4 regions of the Chryseobacterium sp. PvR013 genome follow, and region 3 is predicted to be linked to each of the others. Evidence: riboswitches for the same ligand, from Rfam matches in the RefSeq annotation. Region 3 holds a riboswitch; each other region holds the start of a gene.
The links. Region 3 has a riboswitch for cobalamin ahead of JOE44_RS10050 (T9SS type A sorting domain-containing protein). Riboswitches for the same ligand answer to the same signal wherever they lie in the genome.
Positions count from the first base shown of each region.

Region 1 (8,145 bases), 1.1 Mb from region 3:
AAATCAAACGAGTATTGCAATTTTATCGGAGATAAAATCCTTGCGCCTTAAAAAAATAGTAAACATTAAAAAACTTGCGTCTTTGCGTTTCCAACATTACACCATACCAAAACATAATTCAAAAAAGGTAATAGATTTTTTATTGGATAAACACAAAGGCGCAAAGAAGATAAAAATTGTGTTGTTTTTAAGGACGCAAGAAAATCAAAGATTTTAAGCAAGTTTACTTCTTGATTGAAAATCTTATTCAAAAACATTAAGTATTCGGAAACATTTTTAGCACCTTTTGATTCCCAACAAAACATAAAAAAGCTCTGCCAAAAACATCAGCAAAGCTTTTATCAACAAGATTAAATTGTATATAAAGAACTAAATTTTTATTTAGGTCTAAAGTCTTACTCAAAGTTCGGGATAAAATTATACAGGTGACAGGCACAGTTTTATAATTTTTGTGGGTAACAGTAAACAACCATCAATGACATTCATCATAAATTATACATAAAACAGTTTTGAAGTAGTATATTTGTGACAGAGAAAAAATCGTTGAGGTTATTTATTTCCATATTCGTCATTTTTACCATTGCATTACGTCCCGTTTTGCCATTGGTAAACTATGCGGTGAACTATGATTATATTGTGAAAAACCTTTGTGAGAACAGAAATGTACCACAATCAACATGTAAGGGAAAATGCTATGTAGAAAAAGAACTGGCAAAAACAGAAAAACAGTCCAATAGCTCTCAAACCATAAAGATTGCAGGATTAGATGCCTTTATCTCTCATGATATCCTTTCCTTCTCTTCACTACTCAACCCGGAATTGATTACTGAGATTCCTGATTCAAGTTACTTTAATTCTCATTCTTCAGAATATTTTTCCAGGATTTTCCATCCTCCATTAGCTTAATTATATTTTAAACTATATTTTTAGTTTATGAATTGGAGGTGCTGAAACTTTCAATTAAAAGTCATTACTACACTTTGCATCATTAAATTTGGGGTTTAATTTCCCACAATTTATAACGCTGTGCTTTGTGTTCTAAGTTAATTTATCATTATTAATTTCAATTTAACATTAAAATGAAATCTCCTCTTATTTTGACGGCAATGCTGTCAATATCATTATTGTCGTGTGCCAAGGAAACGCCTCAGGTAAAGCATGCAAGCCACATGGATTCTTCCGGAAAGAAAATAGAAAATGTACAGGTCGTAAATGAAGAAGACCCGATTTGCCACATGAAAACGGCCGGATCTCTGAAAGATACAGCGGTATATAAAAATAAAACGTACGGTTTTTGTAGTGTTTACTGCAAAGATGAATTCAAAAAAAGCCCTGAGAAATATGCCCAAAAATAACAAGACCAATAATAAAAGTAAAGTGATCATACCCATTGTGGTTTTTGCATTGCTTTTCCTGGGAATCGGTGTCGGAATGGGGTATTTTAAAAAAAGCCTTTATACCGTAATGAAAGTTCCGGATTTTGAACTGACAGATCAGAACAGTAAAAAAATCACCAATAAAGATATGTTGGGAAAGGTCTATCTCGTAGAATTTTTCTTCAGTAAATGTCCTACAATATGTCCGGTGATGAATACCAATATGAAGGCTATTCAGAATCAGATCGATGATCCGAATTTTGGTATTATCTCCATAAGCATTGATCCGGAAAATGATACTCCATCTGCACTGAAAGAACATGCCCAAAGAATAGGAGCCAAGTCTCCAAACTGGCATTTCCTGACCGGAGACCGTACCTATATTGGTGATCTCGCGGATAAATTTAATATCTATGTGGGGGACAAAGAAGATGAAGGAGAAAGCCTGAACCACAGCGGAATGATCGCCCTGGTAGATCAGGATGGAAATATCAGATGCAGATACAATAAAGAAAATATGCCTATTCTGTATTATTCAGGATTGAATTATGAAGATCCGGAAGGTAAAACACCTATGCTGACCGGAAAATACCATCCGGACAGAGAAATTCTGATTGAGGATATTAAGAAATTATTGAAATAGAGGGAGATGGGAGCACGAAGCTGGAAGCTGGAAGTTCTTCCAGACGATAAAACTGTAGCGGTTTTTAGATCGCTATAGAAATCAATAGAAGTTGAAGAAGTTATGTTATGACATTCATTACTTCCAGCCTCCATCTCCCATCTTCCAGCTTAGCAAAAAACATTGTTCAACCATAAACAAAAACATTATGAAGATTTTGAAAATAGCTGCTGTAACTGCAGTTTTCGCGGCCCAGTTTACACTGGCTCAGTTTAAGCAGACTCCTTTACCATACGCTTATAATGCTTTGGAAGGGAATATTGATGCCCAAACGATGGAAATTCATTATTCAAAACATGCGGCAGCGTATGTCGCTAATCTGAATAAAGCAATTACAGGAACTCCACAGGAAAAAGAAACGTTGTTTCAGATTCTTTCCAATGTTTCAAAACTGCCCGCTGCAGTAAGAAATAATGCAGGAGGACATTACAACCACGAACTGTTCTGGACGGTTCTTACTCCTCAGAAGAATACACAGCCTTCTGCAAAATTGGTAAAAGCCATCACTGAAACTTTTGGAAGTATGGATGCTTTTAAAGAAAAAATGGCTAAAGCAGGAGCAGACCGTTTTGGATCAGGATGGGCATGGCTTTCCGTAGATAAAAATGGAAAATTGTTCGTTTCTTCAACCCCTAACCAGGACAATCCTTTGATGGATGTGGTGGAAGAGAAGGGAACTCCTATCTTCGGAATTGATGTCTGGGAACATGCGTACTATTTGAAATATCAGAATAAAAGAGCAGACTATCTTACCGCGATCTGGAACGTTACCAACTGGAAAGAAATCAGCAGAAGATATGATGAAGCTTTAAGCAAGAAATAATCTGATGAAATTATTTTACAGCATACTTTTTACTTTTTACATGGTGCTAAGACCTTTAGTGCCTGTGATAGAGTATGCTGTAAATTATGATTATATCGTTAAAGTTCTCTGTATTAATAAATCCAGGCCAGAGGTTCACTGTAACGGAAAATGTTACCTGAGTAAAGAATTGGCTAAAACCAATGATTCAGAATCTTCACCTTTTCAGAAACTCAAAAGCTCAGGACAGAAAATCCTTGATACCTATATCCTGCCTGAAACCGCAGAGATCATTACTACTGAAAAACAACCGTTTTTCAATTTCAACTTCACTTATGAAACAGCCTATTCTTTTCTGTTTCTTACCCATATTTTCAAACCACCGGTTTTTTAAGTTAAACGATCACTATTCAACCACAAAAGTCACAAAAGCATAGATAAATAGAAATGCTTAGGTGTTCTTATTGTGCATAAAAATTACCACTTGATATACCTTAAGTGTAAGAGCTTTGGTGCCTTTTGTGGTAAAAAAAAGAATGTCTTCACATTCAAGATTGTATTCAACTTAAAAAAATCAACAATGAAAATTTATAAATTTTTATCACTATTCTTTATTGCCTTTACTTTATTCTCTTTTGTAGCCTGCGAAAACAACAGGGATGATGAAAATCCACAGGATACTACGCCCGGAAAACTTCAGATTAAATTTGAAAACGGATTTAATAATGTAGGTGATATTGTCCTGAATCAAACGGTTCAGACTTCTTCTAATGGACAGAAACATAATTTTTCTGCTTTAAAATATGTAATCAGTAACATTTCCCTGATAGACGAGAACGGGAATGAATTTAAATACAATGAAAACAACCCTGATAAAGGTGCTTTCATCGTAGATCAGGCTGATGCGGTAGCCGGAATTATATACCTCAACCTGGAGGATATTCCGAAAAATAATTATAAAAAAATAAAGTTCGGATTAGGAATCAGCCAGAAAGCTTACTTATTGGGACAGGACGGTCAAGCTGAATTCTGGACAAAAGCCAAGCAGAAAGGGATGTCATGGTCATGGGCAGCCGGATATGTTTTTGTAAAACTGGAAGGAAAGTATGGAGCAGATTCTCCATCAAAGGAATTCATGAATCATACAGGGAATATGGGAAATACTACAGAAAATAATACCCCTGATCTTTATCGTGAAATTACGTTGAATCTTCCAACAACAGCCAGAGTAACAGGACAAATTCGCCCTTCTGTTCATATTCTGGCAGATCTGAATCAGTTTTTGAGTGGAGATAAAGCGCTTACCCTTACCGCAACTAATGATATGCTGATGGGTTCAAATCAACATCTGGTAGACGTTACCAATAACCTTACAAAAATGTTTAAAGTAGATCACGTTCATAATGATTAATTTTTTTGTAAAAACAATACTGGTTCTGGGTGTATTTCTGCTGAGTTGTATTTCCTGTTCAGATGAGGTGATACAGCCGCTGGAAAAAGATGAAGCATATAATCTGCAGTTTCCTTCTTATTTCCCTGAAATGACTTTTGATAAATCAACGAATCCGGTGACAAAAAACGGTGTAGAATTGGGAAGAAAATTATTCTACGAAGGAAAGCTTTCCCGGAATAATACCATTTCATGCGGTTTCTGCCATATTCAGGAAAACGCTTTTACCCATCATGGGCATACTGTAAGCCATGGGGTAGATGACAGAATTGGAATCCGAAATGCTCCACCCATTCAGAATATGGCTTTTTTGAAAAGATATATGTGGGACGGTGTCATTCATAATCTTAATGAACAGCCCATCAGCCCTATTACAGACATCAATGAAATGGACAGTTCTATACCGGAAGCTATTTCAAAAATAAAAGATGACCAGAAGTATAAAAAACTTTTCAGGGAAGCTTATGGAGATGAAACGATTACAGGAGAAAGAATTCTAAAAGCGCTGTCACAGTTTATGGCTTCACTGATTTCTGCAGATTCAAAATATGACAGATTCAGACAAGGAAAAGAGCAGCTAACTTCAGCAGAATCTCAGGGAATGGCTTTGTTCGGTCAGAAATGTGCCTCTTGTCATAGTGGAGAATTATTTACCGATGAAAGTTTCCGCAATACAGGAATGTATTATAACACCGAGTTCAAAGATGCAGGGCGCTACAGAGTTACTCTTAATCAGGTAGACTGGATGAAATTCCGTGTTCCGAGTCTGAGAAATGTAGAATATACAGCACCTTATATGCATGACGGAAGATTTTACACCTTAGAGGCGGTACTTAATTTCTATTCTGATCAGGTAGAAGATAATCCCAATCTGGATTCGCAGCTGAAACAGAATGGGCATATAGGTATTGCTATGAACAGTCAGGAAAAACAGTCGATCATTGCATTCCTGAAAACATTATCAGATAAAAGTTTTATATCCAATCCAAAATTTGCAGAATAATTTATAGAAAACATGAAGAAGATTATAGTAATAATAAGTTTAATCCTGTTTGGGCAATATCAGGCAAAAACCATCAGAGATAGCGCATATATAGCTCCGGACAGCTTTAGCAGATTTGATTTTGATGATGATTGTGATGCCTGTGGCTGTGCTGCAGGAAACGGTTCTTCCGGCTTTGAGTCTTTATTGAATCCACAGTTTATCGGAATCAAATACTTTGCCCAGCATTACAAAGCAAAAGAAAACCTATTTGTGAAAGATCTTACACAGGATCAGTATTTCAATACCTTACAGCTTTGGGGAAAGATTCCTTTAACTAAAAAACTGAGTGTATATGCAAGTCTGCCATTCCATTTCCATGAAAAGAAAACCCAACAGGGAGATATCAAAATCAATGGAATCGGGGATCTTAACCTGATGGGAATTTATCAGCTGATGAGTTCTAAAGATAATTTTCACCACTTAAGCGGAGGGTTGGGTGTGAAAATCCCTTTGGGGAAATTCGATGAGAAAGGAGCTTCCGGCGTTAATCCGAGTTTTCAGCTGGGAACAGGAAGCTGGGATTATCAGGCCGCTTTGAATTATAAGTTTCAGAAAAATAAAGTGGCTGTGTTGGTGAATACAGATTATACCATCAAAACGGAGAATAAGAAAAATTACCGATTTGGAAACCAATGGAACTATGCAGCGACGGGATTTTATCAGGTTGCAGGAAATGAAAAATCCATTTTTTCAGTGAAAACCGGAGTTCAGGGAGAAGTGTATGCCCAGAACAAACAGTTTGATGAAGCGCTGCCCAATACTGCCGGAAGCGCTTTGTATGGAAAGTTAGGATTTGAAGCCTCCTATAAAAGGCTGAGTTTGGGAAGTGAACTCATGCTTCCTATGTATACCCATCTGGCAGGAGGTGATATCGAAGCAAAATCAAGATTCAGTATTTTCCTGAATATTGGGATTTAAATAAAAACCCTTTTGAAAATCATGTTAAAGCTCCTTCGGGAGCTTTAATTGTTTATGAATCATTATTTTAATTGGGGGTTAGGAATAATTTTTTATCTTTGCCGGAATTTGGTGAGCCCTAAAAAGCTCTTAAAAGGGAATCCGGTGAAAATCCGGAACAGACCCGCTGCTGTAAGCTCCGCACCAAGGTTTTTGAAGAATATATCCACTGTTTTTTAATGGGAAGGATTTCAAAAATGGAGTAAGTCAGAAGACCTGCCAGAAAATAATCGTTTGACGCTTTCGTGGAATAAAGCTTAGGACATCAATGATTCTGTGCAGTGACAGCTGTGCTTTGTCGTTGCTTTCTTATATCCATTAGCGTCTTCATTATCCTAAATGAGCTAATGGCGGCAAAACAAACTACTTCTGCAATTCATAAAGCTGTTTTCACAATACTGGTGATCACATCTCAACTTTTATATTCTCAAAAAAAGAAAAATGACACTCTGAAGGAGGAATCCATCAAGGCGATTAGTCTTTATAAAAAGAATTTTAAAGAAATTATTCCGGCACAAACCCTGCAAGGTGAGCAGCTGGAAAGACTGAACAGCCATTCAGTTGCAGATGCTTTGCGGTATTTTTCCGGAGTTCAGATCAAAGATTATGGAGGGTTAGGGGGTTTGAAAACCATTAATATCCGCAGTATGGGAAGCCAGCATGTAGGTGTTTTCTATGATGGAATTCAATTGGGAAATGCTCAAAACGGGCTGGTAGATCTCGGGAGATATTCATTAGATGATCTGGAAGAAATATCATTGTATAACGGGCAGAAAAGTGAAATTTTCCAACCTGCAAAAGACTTTGGCTCTTCGGGATCGATCTATCTGCAGCCCAAAACACCTGTATTTAAAGGAACAAGAAAAACCAATCTCGTAATAAGAGCAAAAAGTGCGTCCATTGATCTTTTCAATCCATCATTCCGTTTGGAACAAAAAATATCAGACAGAGTTTCTGCCAGTTTCAGTGGAGAATTCATGCAGAGTGACGGGATTTACAGATTTCGGTATGCCAAGAAATATCCCGATGGCCAGCAGGCTTATGATACCATCGCAAAGAGACAGGATTCAGATATCAGGGCAAAACGTTTTGAAACGTCTATCAATGGCACTTTAAATAACGGAAGCTGGAATATCCGTGGCTACGGTTATATTTCAAACCGTGGGATGCCGGCACCTATCGTTAACGGCCGTTTTGGTGGAAGAGGAGCGAGACTTTCTGACGAAAATTATTTTGTACAGGCCAATCTGAGAAAAAAACTGTTCCCAAAATTTGAAACACAGCTGAAAGCAAAATTCGCCTACGATTATACTCATTTTATGGATACGGTTCGTTCGCAGTCTATTATTCATACCGATAATACCTATATCCAAAGAGAGCTCTATCTTTCCTCATCCAATATCTATTCTATCACACCCAATTGGGATGTGAGTCTGAGCGGAGATTTTCAATATAATAATCTTGATGCTAATCTTGATAACTTTTCTTATCCTACACGGTATACCACATTGGTGGCATTGGCAACAACCTATCAGTGGAACAGGTTCAAAATTCTGGGAAGCCTTTTAGGAACTTTTACGTTTGAAGAAGTAAGAAAAAACAAAAGACCCGGAGACAGCAGAGAATGGACACCAGCCGTATTTATGAGTTATCAGCCTGAGATCATTCCTGAGCTTACACTTAGAGCTTTCTATAAACGAATTTTCCGACTTCCCACTTTCAATGATTTATATTATACCAATATCGGAAATACCTATCTGAAACCGGAATTTACCAATCAGTATGACGTAGGATTTACTTATCAGAAGAATTATACCAACCATTTCTTTAAAA
Region 1 covers NZ_JAFIBT010000001.1:3,322,845-3,330,989, reverse strand. The annotation lists gene JOE44_RS15220 (hypothetical protein) at 1-217, shown strand, start outside; gene JOE44_RS15215 (hypothetical protein) at 526-906, shown strand; gene JOE44_RS15210 (YHS domain-containing protein) at 1,080-1,355, shown strand; gene JOE44_RS15205 (SCO family protein) at 1,342-2,019, shown strand; gene JOE44_RS15200 (superoxide dismutase) at 2,207-2,881, shown strand; gene JOE44_RS15195 (hypothetical protein) at 2,886-3,254, shown strand; gene JOE44_RS15190 (MbnP family protein) at 3,441-4,271, shown strand; gene JOE44_RS15185 (cytochrome c peroxidase) at 4,264-5,313, shown strand; gene JOE44_RS15180 (transporter) at 5,326-6,273, shown strand; cobalamin riboswitch at 6,366-6,551, shown strand; gene JOE44_RS15175 (TonB-dependent receptor) at 6,660-8,145, shown strand, end outside.
Region 1: linked by a shared signal. The riboswitch ahead of JOE44_RS15175 (TonB-dependent receptor) and the one ahead of JOE44_RS10050 (T9SS type A sorting domain-containing protein) in region 3 are both predicted to bind cobalamin.

Region 2 (8,145 bases), 3.0 Mb from region 3:
CAATTTCCAGAAGCTGTATGAAGAGGAACATCGTAAGCTTCAGTTCGGGAATAAGATTGAAACATTCATTGACAGCTATACTAAGGGAAAATCCAGAAAAGATGTTGTAAAAGATTTTGTGAAGCTTCTTGAACAGGAGAAATTCAGAAAACTGGGGAATGACAAAGATGAATCAAAACGTCTGCAGGTGGTTAAGAGAAAAATTACCCAACAGCTGAAAAAAGAAGACGTTATTGAAAAAATTGCAGAAACCAATGAAAGACTGGAGGAACAGCGTAAAACCGACCGTGCAGTGTGGATGAAAATCGGGCAGCGTGTTCGTATTACGGGAAGCACCAGTGTAGGAACCATTGAAAAAATTTCACGCAATAAAGTGATTGTCAATTACGGAACTTTCAAAACAACAATTAATGCGGATGAACTTGAGAGAATTTAATTCATCTGAAATTAATGTAATGCAAATAGTAAGAGAGAGCACCTTCTGGTGCTCTCTTTTTTGATCTTTATTTCTTAATGAATTTTAATCGGATTGTATTGTCTTTATCTTTCAGCTGGATAAAATAAATTCCTTTGGGCAAATTACTAAGGTTTACTTTATGGTCAGAAACTTTTCCTTCTCCCGTTTTCTGTCCCACAGCATTATAAATTTCATAATCAGTTACGTCTGAAATTCCTGAGATATTTAAAACATCGGATGCAGGGTTAGGATAAATTTCAGGTTTTGCAGATTTCCTTGATTCTTCAACTCCAAGGGTGAGATTGAGTAAATCTACTCCATAATCTTCAACTTCTCCATAGGTAAATGTACTACAGCCATCTGCTGGCATTGTTTGACTGGAAACAATCCTCATGGTTACACCACACAATGTCACTGCTGCCAAACTTGGAATTGTAAAAACAGACACTGCCGGAGCAGCCTGAGTGATATTATTCGCCACCATAACTCTTTCGCTGGATTCAAAAATTCCGTTGGCATTAAGATCAATCCATGCCGTTACAGTGGTTGTCCCCGGAGTTCCCGTCCACGTATTGGTCACTGAAAGTGTATTTCCTGTACTTCCTATAAAAAACTTGACCTTACGGCTTACATCACTTCTGTAATCTGTATAATTGGAAGGCCCGGAATTGCTGACCATTGGAGTGGTAATTCCGGCAGAATTTACGGTCACATTGGAAATATGCATCAGGCTGGTATCTGTAGATGCACTTGCACAATAATTAAGCGTTGTTGTAAAAAATACAGGATTAGACCATGTTCCCTGTACAGTACACAATTTTACCACCTGCACTTCATAAGTTGTACAAGGCTGCAGATTAGTAATAGTATAGGAATTTTGCCCAGCTACAGGAGTAGCCACCATCCAGATAGTGGATCCAGGTATTCTATATCTGATAAAATTATTCGGAGTATTGGGATCAGCAGTCCAGGTAATAGTTCCTGAGGTAAGAGTTGTAGCAGACACCTGCACGCCAGTAGGAGCATTGGTATCACAGTAAAATAAGGGTTGGAATTCTTCTTCTACTTTGTTGTTTGCCTGAAAGCTGGAAACTCCCAAAATAAAAGAGAATACATACAGTAGTTTTTTTGTCATGTTTATTAGTTTTAAAATTCCCTTGAAAAATAAGAGATTTTTTGGAATATCTCCCAAACGACCCTATATTATTATGCTTTTTTTTATACTTTTGAAATTAATGCTGTAAAAAATACACTCTCATAGATATTCCATTTTTATTTTTACCATGAACAAAAGTTTTTCTATTCTCTGGATTTTTTATAAAAAAATAATGTTTCCAACTTTGGGATTTTCTTTATTGATTTCTTTTTTATCATCATTCAGTATTAAAAATTTTGGACTGAATTTCCTTTTAATCCTTCCCGTTCTTCACTATTTCATTTATGAATTAAGGTTTAAAAACGAATATTACTTTTATGCCAATGTAGGGTTTTCAAGAATTTCTCTTTGGGCAGGAACGATATTATCGGGGATTATTGTAAAAATTATAACATTGTTTTTATGAGCAAACTGCATGTTGATAGTCTGACAAAGTCCTTCAATGAAAGGAAAATTTTGCAGGATGTTTATATAGGATGCGAAACCGGACAGATTACAGGGCTGCTGGGCAGAAATGGAAGTGGAAAATCAACTTTATTAAAAATTATTTTCGGGGTTATCAGCGGTGATACCCAGTTTATAAAATGTGATAACAAGGTTTTAAAAAGTACTTCAGACAGAAAAAACAGAATCTCCTATTTACCCCAAGACCTTTTCTTGCCTAAATATGAAACCGTTAAAAACCTGATTCCTCTCTTTTGTAATAAAGAAAACACCAATTTGCTGTTTGCCCTGGAATTCATACAACCCCTTCTCCATGAAAAGATTAAAAATCTTTCTAAAGGCGAACAGAGAATTATTGAAACCCTGATGATCATTTACTCTGAAACAGATTTTGTTTTACTGGACGAACCATTCCACAGCCTTTCTCCAAAAGTTTGTGAAGAATTAAAGAAAATCATTCTTCAGCAGTCAAAGTATAAAGGTTTTATTATTTCTGATCACAATTACCAGGATGTTCTGGATATTTCAGACCATATATATCTGCTTTCTGACGGCCATCTAAAACAAATACAAGATTTTAAAGAACTGCAGCGGTATAATTATCTCCCGAAAAGTATTTAATTTATATATTTGGGGATCAAAAAAAATTTCATGATGACTTTTATAAATAAAGCATTCTATTTATCCGCATTCAGTATTTTATCTATAGTTTTTGTAAAAGGGCAGACAAAAGTTCCTTTTGGAGTGGTAAAAGCTGAAGAAGGATATGCCAACGTACGCGTACATAAAGATGACTACCGAAAAATTGTAGACAAGATCCGTATGCGTAAAGGAGATGTTTTTGTTTATGTAAAACCGGCTCCGGGAGAAACAGAGTGGATCTGGATCAAATATCCGGAGAAACAGGATGATGACAAGCCTTTTGTACGTTATGAAACTCTTGATAAAGAAGGAATGGTGAATAAAGGACGTATTGCCTATGTAGATCAGCTTCCCGCCTATACTCCTTCTAAATCTAAAAACGGAAGATCAATTATTTTCACAGACAATTCCGATCCTAAAATCCCTACCGCACAAAGAAGCAAAGTAGTGATTGATGTCTATCCTTCCAATGCAGGATACCGTAAAAAGGAAAAAGATGCTGAAGGAAAAATTCTTACCATTGATAAAGTAAAACCATGGGGAATAGGAAATGATCTTCCTGAAGGAATGACTGAAATCAAATCCATCAGAGTACAACAGCCCGGAAGAGGTTCTGTTTTTGTAAGAGAAGCCATCAAAAATATGTTCCAGCCTACCATGGATTTTGAGAACATTGGAGTAACTTCCCTTGACAACGATAATATTTTCCTTTATATGATCAATGGTTCAGGAGAAAACAGATATACAACTCTTTGGACAATCAAAAAAGGAAGAGTAATCAGCCAGATTATTTATCATAATCCGGAATAAATTCATTATTTTTGCACCCGAAAAAGTTTTACGCTTATTCATCATAGAAATTGGTTCTGCATCACTGCAGATTAAAAGGGAACCGTGTGAAAATCACGGACTGTCGCGCAACTGTAAGTAACTGAAATCTTTATCAAAGATCCACTGTGCGAGGCATGGGAAGGAGATAAAAGATGTTACAAGTCAGGAGACCTGCCTTTTTCTTAAACAAGTAACTTTCGCGATTTGAAGTTGTATTGATCTGATGAATTGTTTCAGGAATTTCCGAATTTCCTGTTATTATTCTGTTGTTTGATATTATTTCATTTCGCTTTAATTAATAATGAAATATGACTACAGAAGAAAGAATTGAAGCCTCCGAAACCAGAATTTTTAAAGCGGTTTTCCCAAACACAACCAATCATTATGATACCCTTTTTGGTGGTACGGCTATGCAGCTGATGGACGAAGTAGCTTTTATTACCGCTACCCGTTTTGCCAGAAAAAGAGTGGTAACGGTAAGCAGCGACAAAATAGATTTCAAAAAACCGATTCCTGCCGGAACGATTGTTGAACTGATCGGGAAAGTTTCATACGTGGGGAAAACCAGTATGAAAGTGAACGTTGAAATTTACACAGAGCAGATGTATTCGTATGAAAGAGAGAAAGCCATCGTAGGTGATTTTACTTTTGTAGCGATTGACGAATTCAAGAAACCAATCCAGATACTATAAATAAAGAATCGGGCGGCCAGAGGCCGCCCGATTCTTTTTATTTTCATTAAGGTTATTTCAACACTTTTTCTGTTTCCAGACTTCTGTTCAGTAAAAGTTCAAAAGCCTCTCCCATTTCATCCGATGCTCTACTGATGGCATTTTCAAGCATATTCCGGATTTGTTTTTCGGTAACTCCGGCTTCCGTCCAGCTTTTTCCTGTGGTATGGGAATTTAAAATAAACGGCATGATTCTGTCGATTCCACAGGCAAAAATAGCATCAGGTGTTTTCTCATCTTCAAATTCCAGCCATAGATTAAAGAATTCTGAACGCAAAGGTTCATCCAGAATTCCAAAGATCTTTTGAGCAGATGCTTTCTCTCTTTCAAACTTACCTACCATTGCTTTTTCATCAAAAATAAAAGTATCTCCGGCTTCTATCTCCACCAGATCATGAATGGAAAGCATTCTTATCACTCTCAATAGATCAATATCCGCACGGTTTTTAGCATACGGATAAAGGATCTGAGCCAGAATAATAATCTGCCAGGAATGTTCCGCCGTATTCTCTCTTCGGGAATCGTCTGCATTATAATTTCTTCGCTGTACATTTTTAAGCGCATCTACAGCCAGGATAAAATCTATCTCTTTCTGAATTTTCATCTTACTTCTTATTTCTGTTATATTGATCTGAAGGATATACCTTTATTTTGGTAATCCATTTATTATTAAGCTTTTCTTTAGTGGTTACTTTCACGCGCCCTTAAACGGTCATATCTTCCTCTTTTTCAAAGACCTTATCAAGTCCCTTATTCGGAATTACAGCATATTCTGTCGTAAAAAGATCACAGCATCCTGATTTCCCAAAAGTAATAAGGCGTTTACGTTTAGCATCAACCTCGAAAATATCAAAGGAATTGGAAGCAAGCTCCGTAAGCTCCTTACTCTTCACAAAAGCCATTCTTGTACTGTTGAATACGTATACATCATAAGAGGCAGAACTGTAATTTCCCATATTCCCATTCCTTACTGCTATATCCTCTGTTCCATCAAAATTAAAATCATCAATGATCACAGGGCTTTGTTCATTCTTTAACGGAAGCATTTTTCCCGGTATTAGCTTTTCGCCCTGATTCAGATTCAGCACAAGATGATCAGATATAAAAGTCTGTACCTTTGTATTTTTATGATTGTACAATTCTACAGTTCCTTTTCCGCTGCATTGTCCATCATAGCAATTCTCCACCTGGATGATTGCATCATAACTCTTCGATGCATTTTTAACTTCAAACTGATACTGTCCAAAACAGGCAGGTCCTAGTAAAACAAAAGTCGGTAAATGCTTATACTTATTGAATAAATTCATGGTAATAGTAAATGATTTAGGTGTTTTTTTCCTAACAAAAATACGAATCTTAAGGCCGATCTCAAAATTCAGAAGTCATTATCTCCCCGAGTTTGAAACAACTAAATCCTTTGAAATAGAAGTTTATTTATTTCTGAGAAGCTGTTTCCCGCTATCCGTTCATACTCCTCGCTTCTCTACGATGCCTTTGCTGCTGCGGGGTAACCACTGCTATCGGGGCTATGATATGAGTAATGAGTGATAAATGATAAGTGATAAGTGATAAGTGATAAGTGATAAGTGATAAAAGATCATTTTTTCTCTCCAATTTTCAAAATTCTATTTAAAAATTTAAATATTTTCAGACATTTTCTTGTAAAATTCGTTTTACTCAAAATTGACGACAAAAATTATTATATTGATTTTCAATACTTTAAATGATTTATTTTAAAAATTACACTACTTTGTATTGCATAATACCATTTTATTTACATATCTTTGTAATGTAAAATCGAAATAGGTACAACTAGCTAGGTTCCGAACTTCGAAAATTATATAACTAATTAACAAAACTTATCAAAGATGAATACCGAAAATACCAAAGCGCAAATGCGAAAAGGAATTCTGGAATTCTGTATTCTAAGTCTCATCAATAACCGCGAAATGTATGTTTCCGATCTTATTGACGAACTGAAAAAAGGAAAACTGGATGTAGTGGAAGGAACCCTCTACCCTCTTCTTACAAGACTTAAAAACGGAGAGTTTCTCTCTTACAGATGGGAAGAATCTACAGGAGGACCACCCAGAAAATATTATCAGATCACAGAAAAAGGAAAACTTTTCCTGGATGAACTTCAAAATACATGGAATGAGCTGACAGCCTCAGTAAACCAAATCACCCAACAAAATTAAAAAACAAAGCTATGAACAAGACACTCTCAATAGGACTCGCAGGTTTTTCTTTTACCATAGAAGAACACGCATATATAAAGCTCAGCGATTACCTGAATGCACTGAGAAGCTCACTTGAAGCTTCAGAAGCAGATGAGGTAATGCATGACATAGAAATAAGAATGGTGGAGATTTTCAAAGATTCTTTAGGAAAACGTGAAGTGATTAACGATACCGATGTAGAAAAGGTAATCGCACAAATCGGAAGCCCTGAAAAAATCGAAGAACAGGAAGAGGCTTATTTTTCTGAAAAAACATCTACCAGAAAAAATAATTCAGGAACCGGTTATACAGATAAAAAACAACTGTTCCGTGATCCGGAAAAACAAAAAGTAGCAGGGGTTTGTGCAGGTTTAGCTCAATATGTAGGAATGGATATTACTACCATGAGAGCAATCTGGCTGGGAATCTTCGTATTAGGAATTTTTACCGCAGCAATTTCCTCTTCATTAATAGGTCTTTTATATGTAATCCTTTGGATCGTACTTCCAAAAGCTGAAACCGCAGCAGATTTCCTGAAAATGCAGGGAAAGCCTATGAACTTCGACAATCTTAAGAATGAGTCTAATAAATTGGTACAATTTGCCAATGAATCTACTCAGAGGGTCGGAGAAATCTATACAGAAAACAAACCTTATATCAACAATGCAAGCAGCGGAATCTGGAATGTATTCAAGTATATCGTAGGAGGATTCTTTGTATTAATGGCTGTAGGAAGTATTATTGGAGTATTTGTATTATTCGGACTTTTCGGAATGGATACAGATTTCCCCGGAGCTAATGAAATCAGATTCTACATGGATGACCAGGGACTTGATAAAGTACTGGCTGCGATGATGGTGATCGGAAGCTTAATTCCGGCAATCCTTTTCAGCTTATTAAGCATCAAGATCTTCTCTCCGAAAACAAAACTGAGAAATATCGGATGGGTTGTAGGTGGTTTATTCCTTCTTTTGATCGGACTTGGAACTTATTTCGGAATCAGCATGGCTAAAAAAGACATGATTTACAAAGGAAACAAGGAAGATGTAGAAAACGTAGCCATCAACACTACTTCAGATACAGTGTATGTAGATGTAAAACAAATCAACATTCCTCAGAACTTTAAAGCCTATAACAATGATATTTATTCTGATAAAAGATCTGTTTACGAAGAAGACTATGTGTCTGTAGATGTAACAAGAAAACCAGATATCAAAACACCATATCTGATCATTAAAAAAGAAGGAAAAGGCTATAATTTCCCAATCCAGCTGACTGTTCCTGTAGAAGTGGTAAACAATAAAGTTCTTCTTCCAAACTATATAAAGTATCCTTATGAGCACAGATTCAGAGATTACAGACTGGATTATGAACTTGTAGTTCCGCAAAAAACAGTGGTTATATCCATGAAAAAAGACCATATTAACATGTATGGAGATTTAGACGGAGACGGTATCAATGATGAAGATCAGGACCAGGATGAAGACAACAACAATGTAAGAATTGAAAAAAATAAAATCACAGTAAACGGTTCCAGTATTGAGTACAACTCTGATGATAAGGACAGTATCATCGTAAATGGAAAAAAGGTTCCGAACAACCAGGCAAAGAAAGTTATTGATTCTGCAGTATCCAATATCAAAAAATCAAATAAAGATATGGACA
Region 2 covers NZ_JAFIBT010000001.1:5,219,695-5,227,839, reverse strand. The annotation lists gene JOE44_RS23765 (DNA mismatch repair protein MutS) at 1-436, shown strand, start outside; gene JOE44_RS23760 (GEVED domain-containing protein) at 504-1,592, opposite strand; gene JOE44_RS23755 (ATP-binding cassette domain-containing protein) at 2,016-2,678, shown strand; gene JOE44_RS23750 (hypothetical protein) at 2,709-3,509, shown strand; cobalamin riboswitch at 3,544-3,724, shown strand; gene JOE44_RS23745 (acyl-CoA thioesterase) at 3,839-4,222, shown strand; gene JOE44_RS23740 (HD domain-containing protein) at 4,275-4,865, opposite strand; gene JOE44_RS23735 (hypothetical protein) at 4,966-5,568, opposite strand; gene JOE44_RS23730 (PadR family transcriptional regulator) at 6,130-6,459, shown strand; gene JOE44_RS23725 (PspC domain-containing protein) at 6,471-8,145, shown strand, end outside.
Region 2: linked by a shared signal. The riboswitch ahead of JOE44_RS23745 (acyl-CoA thioesterase) and the one ahead of JOE44_RS10050 (T9SS type A sorting domain-containing protein) in region 3 are both predicted to bind cobalamin.

Region 3 (8,145 bases):
TCTCAGCCGGATATTGACGGAGGTCTTATTGGAGGAGCTGCTTTGAAATTAGAGGATTTCTCTAAGATTATTGAAGGTTTTAACTAATATCAAAAAAAACAGGTCCCGGATTAAGTCTGCTCCTATTGATACATAAAAACGGCGGCATCTTCGATGCCGCCGTTTTCCGTTAAAAAAATCTAATTATTGAATATCGACTACATACATCGTTCCTTTATCTACCTTCCCTGTTTTAGGAAGAATCTTAGCTTTCGGATTTCCGTTTCCATCATCCACTACTCCAAAATCATCATCATTGAAAACAGCAAGTTTATTATTTCCCAAATAAACGATCCCTTCAAACTTATCATGCTCATACCCCAGTTTTGCAACAAGATCAACAGCCAATGTTTTGGTCACAGCTTTTATTCCGGCAGTGGTAATTTCATCCCATGAGCACTGTTCCAAAGCTTTTCCATTCACTTTCATACCGTCCATAGCAGTAATATCTGTTCCGTTTACATCCGTTGCATTGCTCAGATTGATTCTGTATACTTTTTTAATTCCTCCCTGGGAACCAAAATTTCCGTCTCTTTCGATCACTAAAAATTCGTTGTTACTTAACGCCGTAATATCACAAACCGAATCCGAAGCACCTCCATCCTGTTTATATAAAAACTGCTTGGTCTGCCCTGTAATAATATCAAATGTGACAATTCTCGTTAAAGTAGTATTGGTTGCCAATGCCTTGCTTGGTACCAGCATCATCGACTGTATGGTTCCTACCAGCGTTCTTCCGTCCGGAGTAATACACAATCCTTCCATCCCTCTGTTGGCCCTTCTTTTGGCTAAAACGGCAGGTAGTTTTCTGGATCCGGTATTTACACCTATCGGGCTTATTCTTTCCATTTCTACTCCCTCTGCACTGTAATGCACAATATGCGGTCCGTATTCATCGGAAACCCAGAATGTACCGTCGGCTGCTGCTACAATACTTTCACTGTCAAGACCGTACTGATCAGTACCTAAAACATTTCCGGAAGCATCATAAGCAATTTCTCCTGTACTTCCCATTCCTACAGGATTTGGAAGACCTGTAATAGGTTGTCCTGATGGATTTTTAAGCTTAATATATTTGATAACCTCTACATTCCCGTCAGCATTAATTTTAAAATGCATAATCGTTGGCGTAAAGTTAGGTGCTAAGAACTTTTTTCCATTCTGGAAGTCGGTATTTGGACCTCTGTCTGTAATGACATAAAATTCACCTTTTCTTGTAGGGTGAGCTGCAGCTCCGGAACCAAATCCGCCGTTGATAACATCCACTCCGTTAATCGTAGCCAGTTTTGTAAATGGAAACTCCTGAGGAAGTTTGGAATAATTAATATCCTGATTCATTATTGTTGTGTCATCATCACTTTTACATGAGGCCAATACTGCCAGTACTCCAACAGACCATAGTAATTTTTTCATATGCTATTTTATGGCTGCGAATGTATAAACTGATTGTAAACTGATCTTGAATATAATGATAATTGTATTTTAACATTAGAATCTACAAAATGAATTGAATATAAACAGAAAAATTCAGGATTTAAAAATAAAACAATAACAATACAATCAAATCATTAAACAATATGAAAATCAATTTTTTAAGGATATCTGAAAAAAAATAATTCACAAAACAGACTCATCAATTTATATGATATATTTGCAGCGTTTTAAGGCTGAACAATGTTCATTAATAGGGAATCAGGTGAGAATACTATTCAAATCCTGAGCTGTACCCGCAACTGTAAACTGTTTAAACTTATAGCATAATAATCCACTGGAGGGAAATCCGGGAAGGAAGCTGTAAGATGTGAGCCAGGAGACCTGCCTTAGAATACTGACTTCAGAGAAAGAATTGTTTCTCCCCGTGAAGATAAGTTTCGGGAATAAAACTTTAAATTAATATCATGAGGAAAATTTATCTTTTTTTCTTACTGCTTTGTATGCAGCTTTTGTCGGCCCAATTTACAGAAAACGACATTAAATTTTGGGTAGGAACCGGTTCTAAAAAGGCCTATTTCATTGCAGATTTTAATGACAGCAGTACTCCCAATTCTTATGCATGGGGATACCGTTTTGATGGCAATGATTTATTGATGGAAGATCTTATCAATGCAATTGTGGCAGCAGAACCCCAAATGAACGTTGATATTCCCACAGGATATCTTTCTATTCTTAATTATAACCATCATACATCCACCATTGATGACAGCTGGATAACATGGTCCGGATCCAGTACATCCGGCATGACATGGAACAACGGTGTAGGCTATACTCCTTTAGTGGACGGAAAATGGTATGGAGTTTCATATGGCCTTGATCATTATGACATCCCTCCTTCTCCTCCTGTTCCGGCTTATAGTTCTTCATGGTTTACTCCCTCTCAGGTTACTCATTGGGTGGGAACCGGAAATAATAAAAGCCTCATAGTTATTGATTTTGGGACAGACAATGCCAATGGAAATGCCAATTCTTTTGTGTTTGGAATTAAATATAACGGAAGTATAACTGCAGAGCAGGCTCTACAGCTGGTTCAGACTCAGATTTCCTATTTTAATTTTACATCAGCGAACAATCAGATTTCTAACTTATCATTAAATTCATTTACCGGGAATACTTCCGGATCGGACAGCTGGAAATTGTATAAAGGAAAAGATTTATCAAGCTGGCAAATGAAAGCAAATCTATCTCAGGTTCAGCTGAGCAATAACGATTGGTTAGGATTAAGCTTCGGACAAAGAAGACCATTTACTCCAACTGAAGCACAACTGACTTTAGGTATTTCTTCCGTTACAAAGAAAAAATTCGGCATTTATCCAAATCCGGCCAGTGATTTTATTCAGATTGAAACTGATGAGAAACTGAAAGAAGTGAATATTTATTCTGCTACAGGACAGAAAGTAATAACTTCTCAGGAGTTGAAGATTCCTATCCGATCTTTATCCTCAGGAGTTTATTTTGTTGAGATTAAAACCAATAGTGGTTCTGTGATCCATAAGATTGTTAAAAAATAAAGAAAAGTGCCTAATTGTTGTTGTTTAATGAATGCGTGTAGAAAACCACCCCGTCAAAAATTCTTTGAATTTTTGCCACCCCTCCAAAGGATGGGAATTTTTACGTCTTTAATTGAAATATCGTCTGGATTGTAATTATTTCTGAAGTATTTCTTCATGAATAATTGCGGCTGGATTCCTACGGAATGACAAACTTTATGTATAAACCATCATTTCAATTGTGTCGTTCCGCAGGAATCCACACAGTAAATACAGCTTAAATCCATAATTAATCCTACAAAAAAAACCGCACCAGATGGTGCGGTTTCTTATGATTTTACAATCAATTATTTTTTCTCTGTAGATCTTTGTAGAACCTCATCTACCATTCCGTAACCTTTTGCTTCTTCGGAAGTCATCCAATAATCTCTGTCAGAAGATTTCTCTACCCACTCATACGTTTGTCCTGAGTGATGACCGATGATTTCATAAAGCTCCTGTTTCAATTTCAACATCTCTCTTAAGTTGATCTCCATATCAGAAGCAACTCCCTGAGCACCTCCTGAAGGCTGGTGGATCATTACTCTTGAATGCTTAAGCGCAGAACGCTTTCCTTTTTCTCCGGCAACCAATAATACAGCTCCCATTGAAGCAGCCATCCCTGTACAGATTGTTGCTACATCCGGCTTAATGATCTGCATGGTGTCATAAATACCTAAACCTGCATATACGCTACCACCAGGAGAGTTGATGTAGATTTGAATATCTTTTGAAGGGTCTGCACTTTCTAAGAATAAAAGCTGTGCTGTAACGATGTTTGCTACCTGATCATCAATCCCTGTTCCCAGGAAGATAATTCTGTCCATCATCAAACGAGAGAAAACGTCCATTTGAGCAACGTTTAATCTTCTTTCTTCCATGATGTACGGAGTAAGATTCGTTGGGCCATACATTCCCATATACTGATCGGTAACCAAACCGTTGTTTCCTAAATGTTTTACAGAGAAATCTCTGAATTCTTTTTTAATGTCCATATTTCTATTATGTATTATTTTTAACTATTCTCGAAGTTTAAATTACAATATTTATTCCTAAAATTTTATAGGACTTTTTGTCACAGAATATCAAAAAAACTGACTTAAAAACTATCTTCTTCTATCTCCATAGATTCCTTTGATAGGCGAATATTCGATGATATTACTCAATCGCATTGAAGCTTGTTTCAATAAGGTGATTTTCTTGATAAGTTCATAGTACTTTACTTCATCAGTATCCCTGTACACATCCAGCTCCTTATCTGTTTCGGTGATTAAATAATCAATATATCTGTATTTATGCAATAAAACATCTCCCTTGATCTGATCTGCCACTTTATCCCCGTAATTAGGAGGATAAATATTTCGGGAAGCCCAGTTTTCAAGCTCATCCAACGGAATTAAAGCATCTACAACCTTCGTGGTAATCTCTTCATCCATAAAAGATACAAAAAAGTTGCCACTTCTCAACTCATCTTTTTGAATTCCTTCTCTCACCTGAGTGATAATGATTTCATTGCCTTTAACTAAAAATGCATACTGCTCTTCTTCAAAATGATGAAGGATTTCTTCAATTACTGTAATCTGATATTCTTCACCTTGTTCATTTCTACGTTTCAGAATAATATCCCCAAATGCCAGCATGTGTTCTACAAGCTTATTCTCCATGAACAATACATCATACAGAAAAGGATCTTCTTTTTCCTGATTCAAAGGAACAATCTCCATCTTTGGAGCGGCTGCTTTCTCCTTCTGCTGTTGCTGTACATGATGCGTCTGATTCTGCGTAATCTGCTTCTGAACATCCAGTTCATTGAAAAGACTCTGTTCGGAAAGTCCGAACTTGTTGGAAACCTCTTTAAGGTACACCTCTCTTTTCAGGGCATTCTGTACAAAAGAAACAGATTTTACAATATCTCTGATGGCTTCAGCCTTTTTGATAGGATCATTTCCGATATCCTTTAAAAGAATTTCCGCTTTAAAATCGATGAAATCCATCGCTTCATTTTCGATATACTTTTCAACGTATTCCTGCGGATGTTTTCTGGCAAAAGAATCCGGGTCATCTCCATCAGGGAAAAGTAACACACGGATATTCATTCCTTCAGTTAAAAGCATATCAATACTTCGGAAACTGGCTTTGATACCGGCATTATCACCATCAAAAAGAATGGTTACGTTTTCCGTAAGCCTCTTAATCAGTTTGATCTGCTCTGTTGTCAAAGACGTTCCTGAACTTGCCACCACATTTTCAATTCCGGACATGTGAAGTGAAATCACATCCATATATCCTTCCACCAAAAGACAGCCATTCTTTCTTGAAATAGCCTGTTTACTCTGGTTTAATCCATAAAGGACATTGGATTTATGATAGATCTCCGTTTCCGGCGAGTTGAGGTATTTTGCAGTCTTTACATTATTCTTAAGAATCCTTGCTCCAAAACCTAAAACCCTTCCTGAAAAACTATGTATCGGGAAAATAACCCTTTCCCTGAAACGGTCTATCCCTGCAGGTGTATTTTCAGGAAAAATAGAAAGTCCGGATTTTTCAAGAATTTCTTTGGTATATCCTTTTTCCAGTGCATACGCTGTGAAAGCATTCTTTTTCTCAGGAGAATATCCCAGCTGGAATTTTTTGATAATATCGTCCTTAAGCTCTCTTTCTTTAAAATAAGAAAGACCTATACTTCTCCCTTCATGATCATCCCAAAGAATTTCCTGAAAATAAGTATTGGCTACTTCATGAATCTTATACAACAGATCTTTTTCGGTCTGTGCATGTTTTGCTTCTTCAGAAATTTCACGCTGATCTTCCTCAATTTCAATTCCGTACTTCTTGGCAGCGTGGCGAAGTGCTTCAGGATAGGTAAAGTTCTCAATTTCCATAAGGAAAGAGATGGCCGTTCCTCCTTTTCCTGTTGAGAAATCTTTCCAGATCTGCTTACTTGGTGACACCACAAAACTTGGAGACTTTTCTTCATGAAACGGACTGAGTCCTTTAAAGTTAGACCCTGCTCTTTTCAACTGCACATATTCACCCACAATCTCTTCAACGCGGATTGTGGAGAATATCTTATCAATGGTCTGTTTGGAAATCATGCTGTAAAATTAAGTATTTTATGGAGAAGTTGGAAGGGTTCTAGGAAGAGAGTCGGAGGGTTTGAGAGTTTGGGAGTTTTGGGAGTCGTGTTGTGTTTGGTTTGAGAGTGTTCGAGATAAGAATTTCAACATTCGATTTGCCAAGTTTTGGGGTTTGAGAGTACGTATTGAGCTTCCAGCATCCAGCTTCTGGCTTCCAGCTTGCAACCTCTCATTTCCAGATATACGAATTCGGTTTCAGATTTGTGATGTAGGTTTCGAGTTGATGGTTTTAACATTTGAAGTAAGAGTTTCAAGATTCTATTTACCGAGTTTTGGGGTTTGAGAGTACCTATTGAGCTTCCAGCATCCAGCTTCTGGCTTCCAGCTTGCAACCTCTCATTTCCAGATATACGAATTCGGTTTCAGATTTGTGATGTAGGTTTCGAGTTGATGGTTTTAGCATTTGAAGTAAGAGTTTCAAGATTCTATTTACCGAGCTTTGTGGGTTTGAGAGTACGTATTGAGCTTCCAGCCTCCAGCTTCTGGCTTCCAGCTTGCAACCTCTCATTTCCAGATATACGAATTCGGTTTCAGATTTGTGATGTAGGTGTCGAGTTGATAGTTTTAGCATTTGAAGTAAGAGTTTCAAGATTCTATTTACCGAGCTTTGTGGGTTTGAGAGTACGAATTGAGCTTCCAGCATCCAGCTTCTGGCTTCCAGCTTATAATTTCTAATTTCTAGCTTCTAACCTCTCATTAAAGACTCATAAATCATTATTTTTGCAAAATAAATTTGGTAATATATGCAATTCACTATAGATAAAATTGAAGACTGGCAGGAAGTTGTTGACAGCATCGTTCCTCAATTAAAACATAATATTCTTTTATTAAAGGGAAATCTGGGAGCAGGCAAAACCACTTTCACACAATTTCTGCTTAAAAACATGGGCAGCAAAGATGAGGTAAACTCTCCTACCTACTCTATTGTGAATGAATACAATACGGAAAAAGGAAAAGTATACCATTTTGATCTTTACCGCTTGAAAAACATTGAAGAAGTGTATGATATCGGAATTGAAGAATACCTGGACAATTCTTTTTTATGCATCATCGAATGGCCGGAAGTGTATGAAGAGGAGCTTTACGGCCTTAACTACCACGCAATGAGTATTGTGAATACGGGTGAAAAAAGAGAAATTTCATTCGATTAAATATTATGTATCTTTGTTCATTAATTGAGTGTAAAAAACAATCTGTAAGACATAATTTAATTTAAGGATGAGTACAAATATTTTTACTCCTTTCACAGAAGAAGAATTAATGCCGAAAGAGGAAAAATTGGAGGTTATAAAAAAGGGAAAACAGTTCAGTATTGGTATTCCTAAAGAGACCTGTCTCAACGAAAGGAGAACCTGCATCACTCCTGACGCCGTACAGGTGTTGGTAGAGCACGGCCATGAGATCATTATAGAAGCCGGGGCCGGAGAAGGTTCATTTTTTACAGATTTACAGTATTCCGAATCTGGGGCGAAGATCACCAATGATCCTAAAGAAGCTTTCGGACAGGATCTTATCCTGAAGGTGAATCCACCTACAGAAGATGAGATTGAGTACATGAAACCGAATACTTATCTGGTTTCTGCACTTCAGATCAATCTCCGAGACAAGGATTATTTCTTAAAACTTGCAGAGAAAAAAATAAATGCCATCGCTTTTGAATTTATCGTTGATGAATATAAGCAGCTGGCATTGGTAAGATTAGTAGGCGAAATTGCAGGAACTGTTTCTATCTTATATGCTTCGGAATTATTGGCCTTATCAAACGGATTAATGCTTGGAGGAATTACAGGAGTAAGACCTGCTGAAGTAGTAATCCTGGGAGCTGGTATTGTAGGGGAATTTGCTACAAAAGCAGCCATTGGTTTAGGAGCCAGCGTAAAGGTTTTTGACAACTCTTTATCCAAACTGAGAAGGCTTCATACAATTGTTGACAGCCGTGTTCCTAC
Region 3 covers NZ_JAFIBT010000001.1:2,238,118-2,246,262, forward strand. The annotation lists gene tpiA (triose-phosphate isomerase) at 1-87, shown strand, start outside; gene JOE44_RS10045 (esterase-like activity of phytase family protein) at 184-1,452, opposite strand; cobalamin riboswitch at 1,687-1,877, shown strand; gene JOE44_RS10050 (T9SS type A sorting domain-containing protein) at 1,938-3,044, shown strand; gene clpP (ATP-dependent Clp endopeptidase proteolytic subunit ClpP) at 3,371-4,057, opposite strand; gene dnaG (DNA primase) at 4,169-6,157, opposite strand; gene JOE44_RS10065 (hypothetical protein) at 6,489-6,770, opposite strand; gene tsaE (tRNA (adenosine(37)-N6)-threonylcarbamoyltransferase complex ATPase subunit type 1 TsaE) at 6,943-7,350, shown strand; gene JOE44_RS10075 (alanine dehydrogenase) at 7,418-8,145, shown strand, end outside.

Region 4 (8,145 bases), 830 kb from region 3:
GTTTTAATCATAGCCGGTGATAATGACGGATTGGATAAAACAGAACTTTCAAAAACCTATAAATTATTGGGAGGTGATGTTTTTGCAGATATGGGACCCATGCCAAAATCTCAATTGGCTGTTGCTCCGGGACAAACCCATGTGAGTCTGATGATGCAGACGATATTGATTCTGAATTATCTGAACGGTTTTTTAAAATAGCTTGATGATGAAGACCCAATTTGAAGCAGGAATTAATATCGCCATAAAAATTCCAAAAAATAAATATGAAAAGACGGTTTCTTTTTACAGGGATATTTTAAAACTTGATGTGGAGGAAAAGGCCATTAATAATCCAACCGTTTCCAGAACCCATGAAGTGAAATTCGGGAATAATATCATCTGGTTAGACTGTGTTGACAACTATACCCATTCTGAAACCTGGTTACAGCTTACAGTTCCCGATGTAGAAGCAGCAACCCAATATTTGCAATCAAACGGCGTGGAAACCTGTGATGAAATTGAAGAACTTCCTGAAGATATGCACTGGATTACAGATCCGGCGGGTACAGTATTTAATTTGCAGCAAAAGAAATAAACTAAGGTATTTTTAATATCTTTAGCCATCAAATTATTAAAATATTCCCATGCAGACGAAACCATTCACTTTTATTGTAACACTCTTTTTTCTGGTAGTAAGTGTAAGTGTATTTTCTCAGAAAACGGCTACCTTAAATTCTTTATTGGACAAGAATTCAGAATTTATATTTCCGCAGACTCCCGATAAAATATCAAAAGCACTGAACATAAAAACTGTTTTTTATGAAGATGCCAATGAAGAAAAATATGCAAAATGGCCAATGAAGACAGGATTAGAACTCTATTGCAGTCTGGGTAAAGATCATGCGGTTAATGAAATGTTTTTTACCACTTCAGACAACAAACCTGTAGTTGTTGAAGGACTGCCTTTCGGTCTTATCCTGAATAAAAGTACATTGCAGGATAGTAAAACAAAGTTCGGTAAATACAATGCCAAGACGCAAAAACTGGGAGCAGACAGTGAATTTCCTGGAGGATCAAAATTGGTTTTTAAAAAAGGAAAACACTATGCAACATTGCTGTTTGACAATAAAAATCTTCTCAAATCATTAGGCCTTACAACTGCGCTTATTGATCCGGCAGCGAATTAATGAATAGAAAATCATAATCATAGTAAATCCGTTATTCTTTGACGGATTTTTTTATTTACCGGAAGGAGAGTGGTTGATAAAATATACTCAACGGGAAAAATCCTTCATTTATTTCTTTATTTCCTTAGTTCATTGTTTTCTGATTGAATGGTAAACAGGGTTGCCATAGCTTTGACCTATCAAAAACAAAACAAGTAACAAATAACATTATGAACAGGGAATTAATTTTTTTAAGAACATTTGCCTTTGCAGCGGTCATTGGAATTGTATTTTTAACAGCTTCCGCTTTTAAAACAGACGGAAATCAGAAATTTACCGAAATAGATGTGGAAAGAATCAATATTGTAGAAAAAGACGGTACGGTAAAAATGATCATTACCAATGTGGATAAATTTCCTACAGGGGAAGATAAAATAAATGGCAGTCCTACCAATAAAACGAGAAAAAAACGTTCAGGTATGCTCTTCTTCAATGAAGACGGAATTGAATGTGGAGGCTTTATTTATGACGGACAGAAAAATCAGAATGGCCACAGTTCGGGATTGTCTCTTACCTATGATCAATATGATGGTGATCAGGTCATGCAGATTTTAACCCAGGATTATAAGAAAGGAGATAAGCGAGTGGTGTCTAGCGGACTTTATTTTAATGATCGTCCATCAAAAGAATCACAACTCAGAACGGGACAAATTATGGCAGAATTGAATCAGATAAAAGATCCGGATGCCGCTCAGAAAAAATACAAAGAATATGAACAGCAGGGACTGATTGGAGGTGCACCAAGAATGATGCTTGGAAAAACCAAAGATGAACATAACGGACTGTTCTTATTTGACAGTAAGGGGAAGCCAAGAGCCAGATTCTGTGTCGATAAAAATAATGAAGCAAAACTGGACTTTTTAGATGACAACGGAAATGTTACCTCATCATTTCCGGAAAAGAAAAAATAATAATACAAAAAACAGCCCTGTAAAAATATAGGGCTATTTTTGTAAAAAAATCCCTTTATAAAACTGATGAAAACCATTTTGAAACAGATGCATCAAAACAGATACTTCCTTCTGTTCATTCTGTTGTTTGCCTATGTACAGTCTATTCACACCCGTATAGGAATAAGACGAACACTGGACTGGTATATTTTCACTCCTGAAGCGGCAGTTGTTACCCTTATTAGTGCCTGTATCCTGTTTTTTGTCATTGATTTTTTCATTAAAAACTGGCGAAAGTCATCAACGTTTAGTGTAGCAGAAATGCTGAAAATATTCAGTTTTTCCCTATTAACCTACCTTTTGGTGATGAAAATAATTGGTTTTTTGATTGCTGTTGCTTTTGGAAAAGTGGAGAAAAATTTCAATCAGGAAGTTGTTATTCTTTCTACCTTTTCAGATTTGATAGGAGGGTTTATTTATGGAAGTTTTTTCCTCGCATACCGTTACTACAAAAAGAATACGGAATATCAGAAACAATTGGCTCTTTATGATCATGCCCTGTCTGAAAGTAAAATTAATCAACTGAAAACACAGCTTAATCCTCATTTTTTATTCAATAATCTCAACATTCTGGATCAGTTAATAGAAGAAGACAAATACAAAGCATCGGATTTCCTCAATGAATTTGCAGAGATATACCGTTATGTTTTAGAGGTTTCTGATAAAAAGACCGTGTTTGTAGAAGAAGAACTGGCATTTGCAGAGAAATATTTTAATCTGATACAGTATAAATATGGAAGTGCTTATTCATTAAAAATAAATCATATCAGATCATCAGGGAGGATCATTCCGCTTTCCCTGCAATTGCTGCTTGAAAACGCCGTTCAGCATAATCTGGGAACAGCTGTAAATCCTGTTTTGATCACCGTAGAAATAGATAAAGAAATCACCGTTTCCAATACCAGAATACCCAAGCGAAACAGTAAAAAGACTTCAGGAAGAGCACTCAGTAATCTTAAGGAGCAATATACGCTGTTAACGGATCGGCAGGTAGAAATTATAAAAACAGAAACAGAATTTTCAGTAGTCATTCCCATAATTCCAGCATAAAATATGATAAAAGTTGTAATCATCGAAGACGAAATTCCGGCAAGAAACAAATTAAAACGTTTCATCAGCGAGCTGGAAAGACCCGTGGAAATTGTTTCGGAAATAAGTACTGTAGAAGAAGCCATTGCTTTTCTTAAAAACTCAACGGTTGACCTGATTTTTTCTGATATTGAATTATTAGATGGAAATGCCTTTGAAATCTATGATCAGGTGAATATTTCATGTCCGGTTATCTTCACTACCGCGTATGACAGTTTCTGGATGAATGCTTTTGAAAGCAACGGGATTGAATATCTTTTAAAACCATTTTCGCAGAGCCGTTTTCAAAAGGCTTGGGATAAATTTATTCTATTGGGAAATACAGCATCAGAGCCGGAGGATGTTTGGGTAAAACTTCAGCAAATACTAAATAACAGCCCTGTGGAGAAAAGCTATAAGAAACGATTTTCGGTCAGCTCACATCAGGGAATCTATTTTATCAATACGGAAGACATTACTTTCTTTGAAGCGGAAGAAGGGATTGTCTTTGCTTTTGATACAACAGGAAAAAAACACCTGTTGAATGAATCTACTCTGAAAGAAATTGAAACCCAGCTCAATGCTTCAGATTTTTTCAGGATCAACCGCAGTGCACTCGTCCAGAAAAAGCATATTGAAAGAATAGAACGTTACAATAAGAATACACTTTCCGCCCAGATAAAAGGTCAGAAAGATCATTTTATTACAAGCCAGAGCAATACATCTGCTTTCAGAAAATGGATTGAAGAATAAAACCGGTTTCCTGTTCAATTAAATGGTAAGTCCATGGTTGTTTTTCACTTCAGCCATGACAAATGTACTGTGGGTACTCCCGATGGAATCTACAGATCCCAGTTTATTAAATACGAAATCCTGGTAATGTTTCATATCTCTTACCTGAACTTTCAGAAGGAAATCAAAATCTCCGGAAATATTGTAGCATTCGGCAACTTCTTCAATCTCCAGAATTTCTTTTACAAAGTCATAGCCTACAGATCTGTCGTGAATTTTAAGCTTGATTTGGCAGAAAACGGTAAATCCGCGGTTGAGTTTTTCAGCATCCAGAACGGCTGCATATCTTTTAACAAACCCTTCCTGTTCCAGCCTTTTTACTCTTTCAAAAACCGGTGAAGTAGAAAGGTTCACTTCTTTAGCAAGTTCTTTAACGGTCAGTTTGGCATTTTTCTGGAGCAGCCTGAGCAGCTGTAAATCCTTGTCATCGAGTTGTTCCACAGAATATTATTCTTTTAAATGATTAAAACAATCAAATATATAGAATTATATGCTTTTATTTTTATTTTTAAAAGTTTATTTTGCTTAATTTTTCCTTATTTATTGTTCTTTTATTCTGTATTGCTAATTTTACACAAAATTAAAAACTTTTACTGGAAGCAATTGTTAAAGGTAAAAGTACAGTTCTTTATAGATACTTCATCAAACAGGAAAGGTTTTACTGAAGGTAGATTAATAGGGAATCGTGTGCAAATCACGAGCTGTCGCGCAACTGTAAGTAACACACCAAAAGTTTCTGTCTTGGTATATCCACTGCCAAAAGCGGGAAGGATGACGGAAACTGTTACAAGTCAGGAGACCTGCCTTTACTGAATTGACAATGCTTTCGCGGGCTGAAGCTTTTGGGTCATACAGATGATAGATCAGATTCATGTATTTTTCTTTCTGAAGGAAATACACTGTCTGCTATGTCATTACTTTCCTGAAACTTTTTCCGCTAAAACATAACGAAGCATTTTAAAGCACTTTCCTATTAAGTTTAATTAAAAAGTTTAAAAAATGCAAACTCACATTCTGGGCTATCCGCGTATTGGTAGCAAAAGAGAACTCAAAAAAGCCTGCGAACAATATTGGTCAGGTAAAATTCTTTTGGAAGAACTTCTGAATACAGGGAGAACTCTCTGTAATCAAAACTGGAATATTCAGAAAGAAGCCGGTATAGATCTTATCCCGTGCAACGATTTTTCCTATTATGATCAGGTATTGGATATGAGCCTTGTAGTAGGAGCAATTCCTTCACGTTACCATGAGGTGGTGCTTAAAAAGAACAACTCTGAGCTGGATCTTTATTTCGCGATGGCAAGAGGATACCAGAAAGAAGGGCTGGACATTACAGCAATGGAAATGACCAAGTGGTTCGATACCAACTATCACTACATTGTCCCGGAATTTTATAAAAACCAGCAATTTAAATTAAGCTCAGATAAAATTTTCAATGAATTTGCCGGAGCAAAACAGGCGGGTATCAATGCAAAACCGGTAATTATCGGGCTTGTTACTTATCTGTTATTAGGAAAAGAAAAAGAAGAAGGATTTGATAAACTGGATCTGGCTGGAAATCTTCTTTCTGTATATACGGAAATTTTAACCAAACTTCAGGAGCAGGGTGCTGAATGGATCCAGTTTGATGAACCTTTTCTGGCTCTGGATTTAACTGAGAAAGCAAAAGAAACCTATCTTTCTGTGTATTCAGAAGTAAGAAAACGTTTCCCGAAACTGAAATTCATTGTTGCCACTTATTTCGACGGATTAAAAGATAATGCATCGCTTGCTGTTTCGCTTCCGGTGAATACTTTGCATATCGATTTGGTTAGAAATCCGGAACAATTGGATGATATTCTGAATCGTATTCCGGAAAACCTAAGTCTTTCGTTAGGAGTAATTGATGGCAGAAATATCTGGAAAAATGATTTTGAAAAGTCATTGTCTTTCATCAGAAAAGCTGTTGACAAATTAGGCTCTGAAAGGATTTTGATTGCACCGTCATGTTCATTGCTTCATTCTCCTTGCGATCTTGATTTTGAAACGAACCTTAACCCTGAGATTAAAAACTGGCTTGCTTTTGCTAAACAGAAAGTAGAAGAACTGGTGACGCTTAAAGAACTGGTTTCAGGAACGGAAAAAGAACACATTCTTGAAGTATTTGAAGAAAATAAAAAAGCCATTGAAAGCAGAAGAACCTCTTCTCTTATCCACAATGATCAGGTAAAACAAAGATCAAATGCGGTCACTGAAAAAGATGCACAAAGAATAAATGCCTTCAAAACCCGTAAAGAAGAACAGCAGCAAGTCCTGCAGCTTCCTTTGTTTCCCACTACAACAATCGGGTCATTCCCGCAGACAACAGAGGTAAGAAGCTGGAGAGCTAAATTCAAAAAAGGAGAACTTACCGCGGAGCAATACGATATTTTATTAAAAGAAGAAACTCAGAGAACCATTCGCTGGCAGGAAGACATCGGCATTGATGTATTGGTGCACGGAGAATTTGAGCGTAATGATATGGTAGAATATTTTGGAGAACAGCTGGAAGGATTTATGTTCACCAAAAACGGATGGGTACAGAGTTACGGAAGCCGTTGTGTAAAACCTCCTGTGATCTTTGGTGATGTTTCCCGCCCGACTCCTATGACGGTGTATTGGTCTCAGTATGCCCAATCTCAAACGGAAAAATGGGTAAAAGGAATGTTGACGGGTCCTGTGACGATTTTACAGTGGTCTTTTGTACGTGATGATCAGCCTCGTTCAGAAACGTGTAAGCAGATTGCACTGGCAATCCGTGATGAAGTAGTGGATCTGGAAAAAGCCGGAATCAGAATTATTCAGATTGATGAACCTGCTATCAGAGAAGGGCTTCCTTTAAGAAAAGCAGACTGGCAGAATTATCTGAAATGGGCTGTTGAAGCTTTCAGAATTTCAGCAAGTGGAGTGGAAGATGCTACACAAATTCATACCCATATGTGTTACTCAGAATTCAATGATATTATTGAAAATATTGCGGATATGGATGCAGACGTGATTACCATAGAATGCTCCCGTTCTCAGATGGAACTGCTGAATGCCTTTGCAGATTTTAAATATCCGAATGAAATTGGTCCCGGAGTATATGATATCCACTCACCAAGGGTTCCGTCAAAAGAAGAAATGATTGAACTGTTGAGAAAAGCACAAAACGTAATTCCTGCCAATCAGCTTTGGGTAAACCCGGACTGCGGACTGAAAACAAGACACTGGGAAGAAACAGAAAAAGCTTTAATAGCAATGGTAGCTGCCGCTAAAGAAGCCTCAGTAGAATACGCACTTTAAAAAACTTTAAAATAATTAGATTCAATAATTCAGGTCGTGGCATGATTTTATGGCACGATCTGTTTCTTTTTAAAGGGTTAAAATGGGAGTGAGAGATACGAATCCATTCATTTTTATATTCTATTTTTGCAGCCGGTTATATTTTAAAAGAGATCTAAGTTATTTGGCCTGTAGTGCACTGGGTGGATAGCCAAACTGTTTTTTAAATGCAAAGGAGAAATGGGATAAATTTTCAAACCCCAGATCCAGATAGATGTCAGAAACTGATCTGCCTTTTTGGGTAAGCAAAAAATGAGCTTCTTTCAGTCTTCGAAGCTGCAGCCATTGTCTTGGAGGAATTCCAAAAATCTTTTGAAAATCTCTTTTAAATGCAGACAGGCTTCTTCCCGTTAAATAAGCAAAACGCTCTACATTCACATTGAAATGGAAATTCTTATTCATAAAAGCTTCGATATCTATTTTATAAGGTTCAGAAAAATCGAATAAAATATCCTTAAGGCCGGGATCATGATTAAGCATGAGAAGTAAGGCTTCCTTTTGTTTGAGACGCAAAAGCTCTGTGGAAGAAAGATTCTCATAAGCGAGCAGAGAATACATAAAGGCTGTTAACGCTTTTTGATCCGGTTTTATGAAGGCCGGGATATTATCTTTTTTCTCTGCCTGATATCCGTATTCACGGCTGAAATCACGTAAGATGGCTTCGTCAAAATAAATGGTTACAGTTCTTATTTCACCATCTTTAGGCGGATATTTTGCAAATTTTAATAAACGGTTTTTCCTTGCAGAGTAGAGTTCTCCTTCTTTAAATATCGTCTTTGTAATCC
Region 4 covers NZ_JAFIBT010000001.1:1,412,734-1,420,878, reverse strand. The annotation lists gene JOE44_RS06440 (alpha/beta hydrolase) at 1-201, shown strand, start outside; gene JOE44_RS06435 (VOC family protein) at 206-577, shown strand; gene JOE44_RS06430 (hypothetical protein) at 627-1,169, shown strand; gene JOE44_RS06425 (hypothetical protein) at 1,379-2,119, shown strand; gene JOE44_RS06420 (histidine kinase) at 2,186-3,208, shown strand; gene JOE44_RS06415 (LytTR family DNA-binding domain-containing protein) at 3,212-3,979, shown strand; gene JOE44_RS06410 (Lrp/AsnC family transcriptional regulator) at 3,998-4,459, opposite strand; cobalamin riboswitch at 4,655-4,841, shown strand; gene metE (5-methyltetrahydropteroyltriglutamate--homocysteine S-methyltransferase) at 5,018-7,321, shown strand; gene JOE44_RS06400 (AraC family transcriptional regulator) at 7,481-8,145, opposite strand, start outside.
Region 4: linked by a shared signal. The riboswitch ahead of metE (5-methyltetrahydropteroyltriglutamate--homocysteine S-methyltransferase) and the one ahead of JOE44_RS10050 (T9SS type A sorting domain-containing protein) in region 3 are both predicted to bind cobalamin.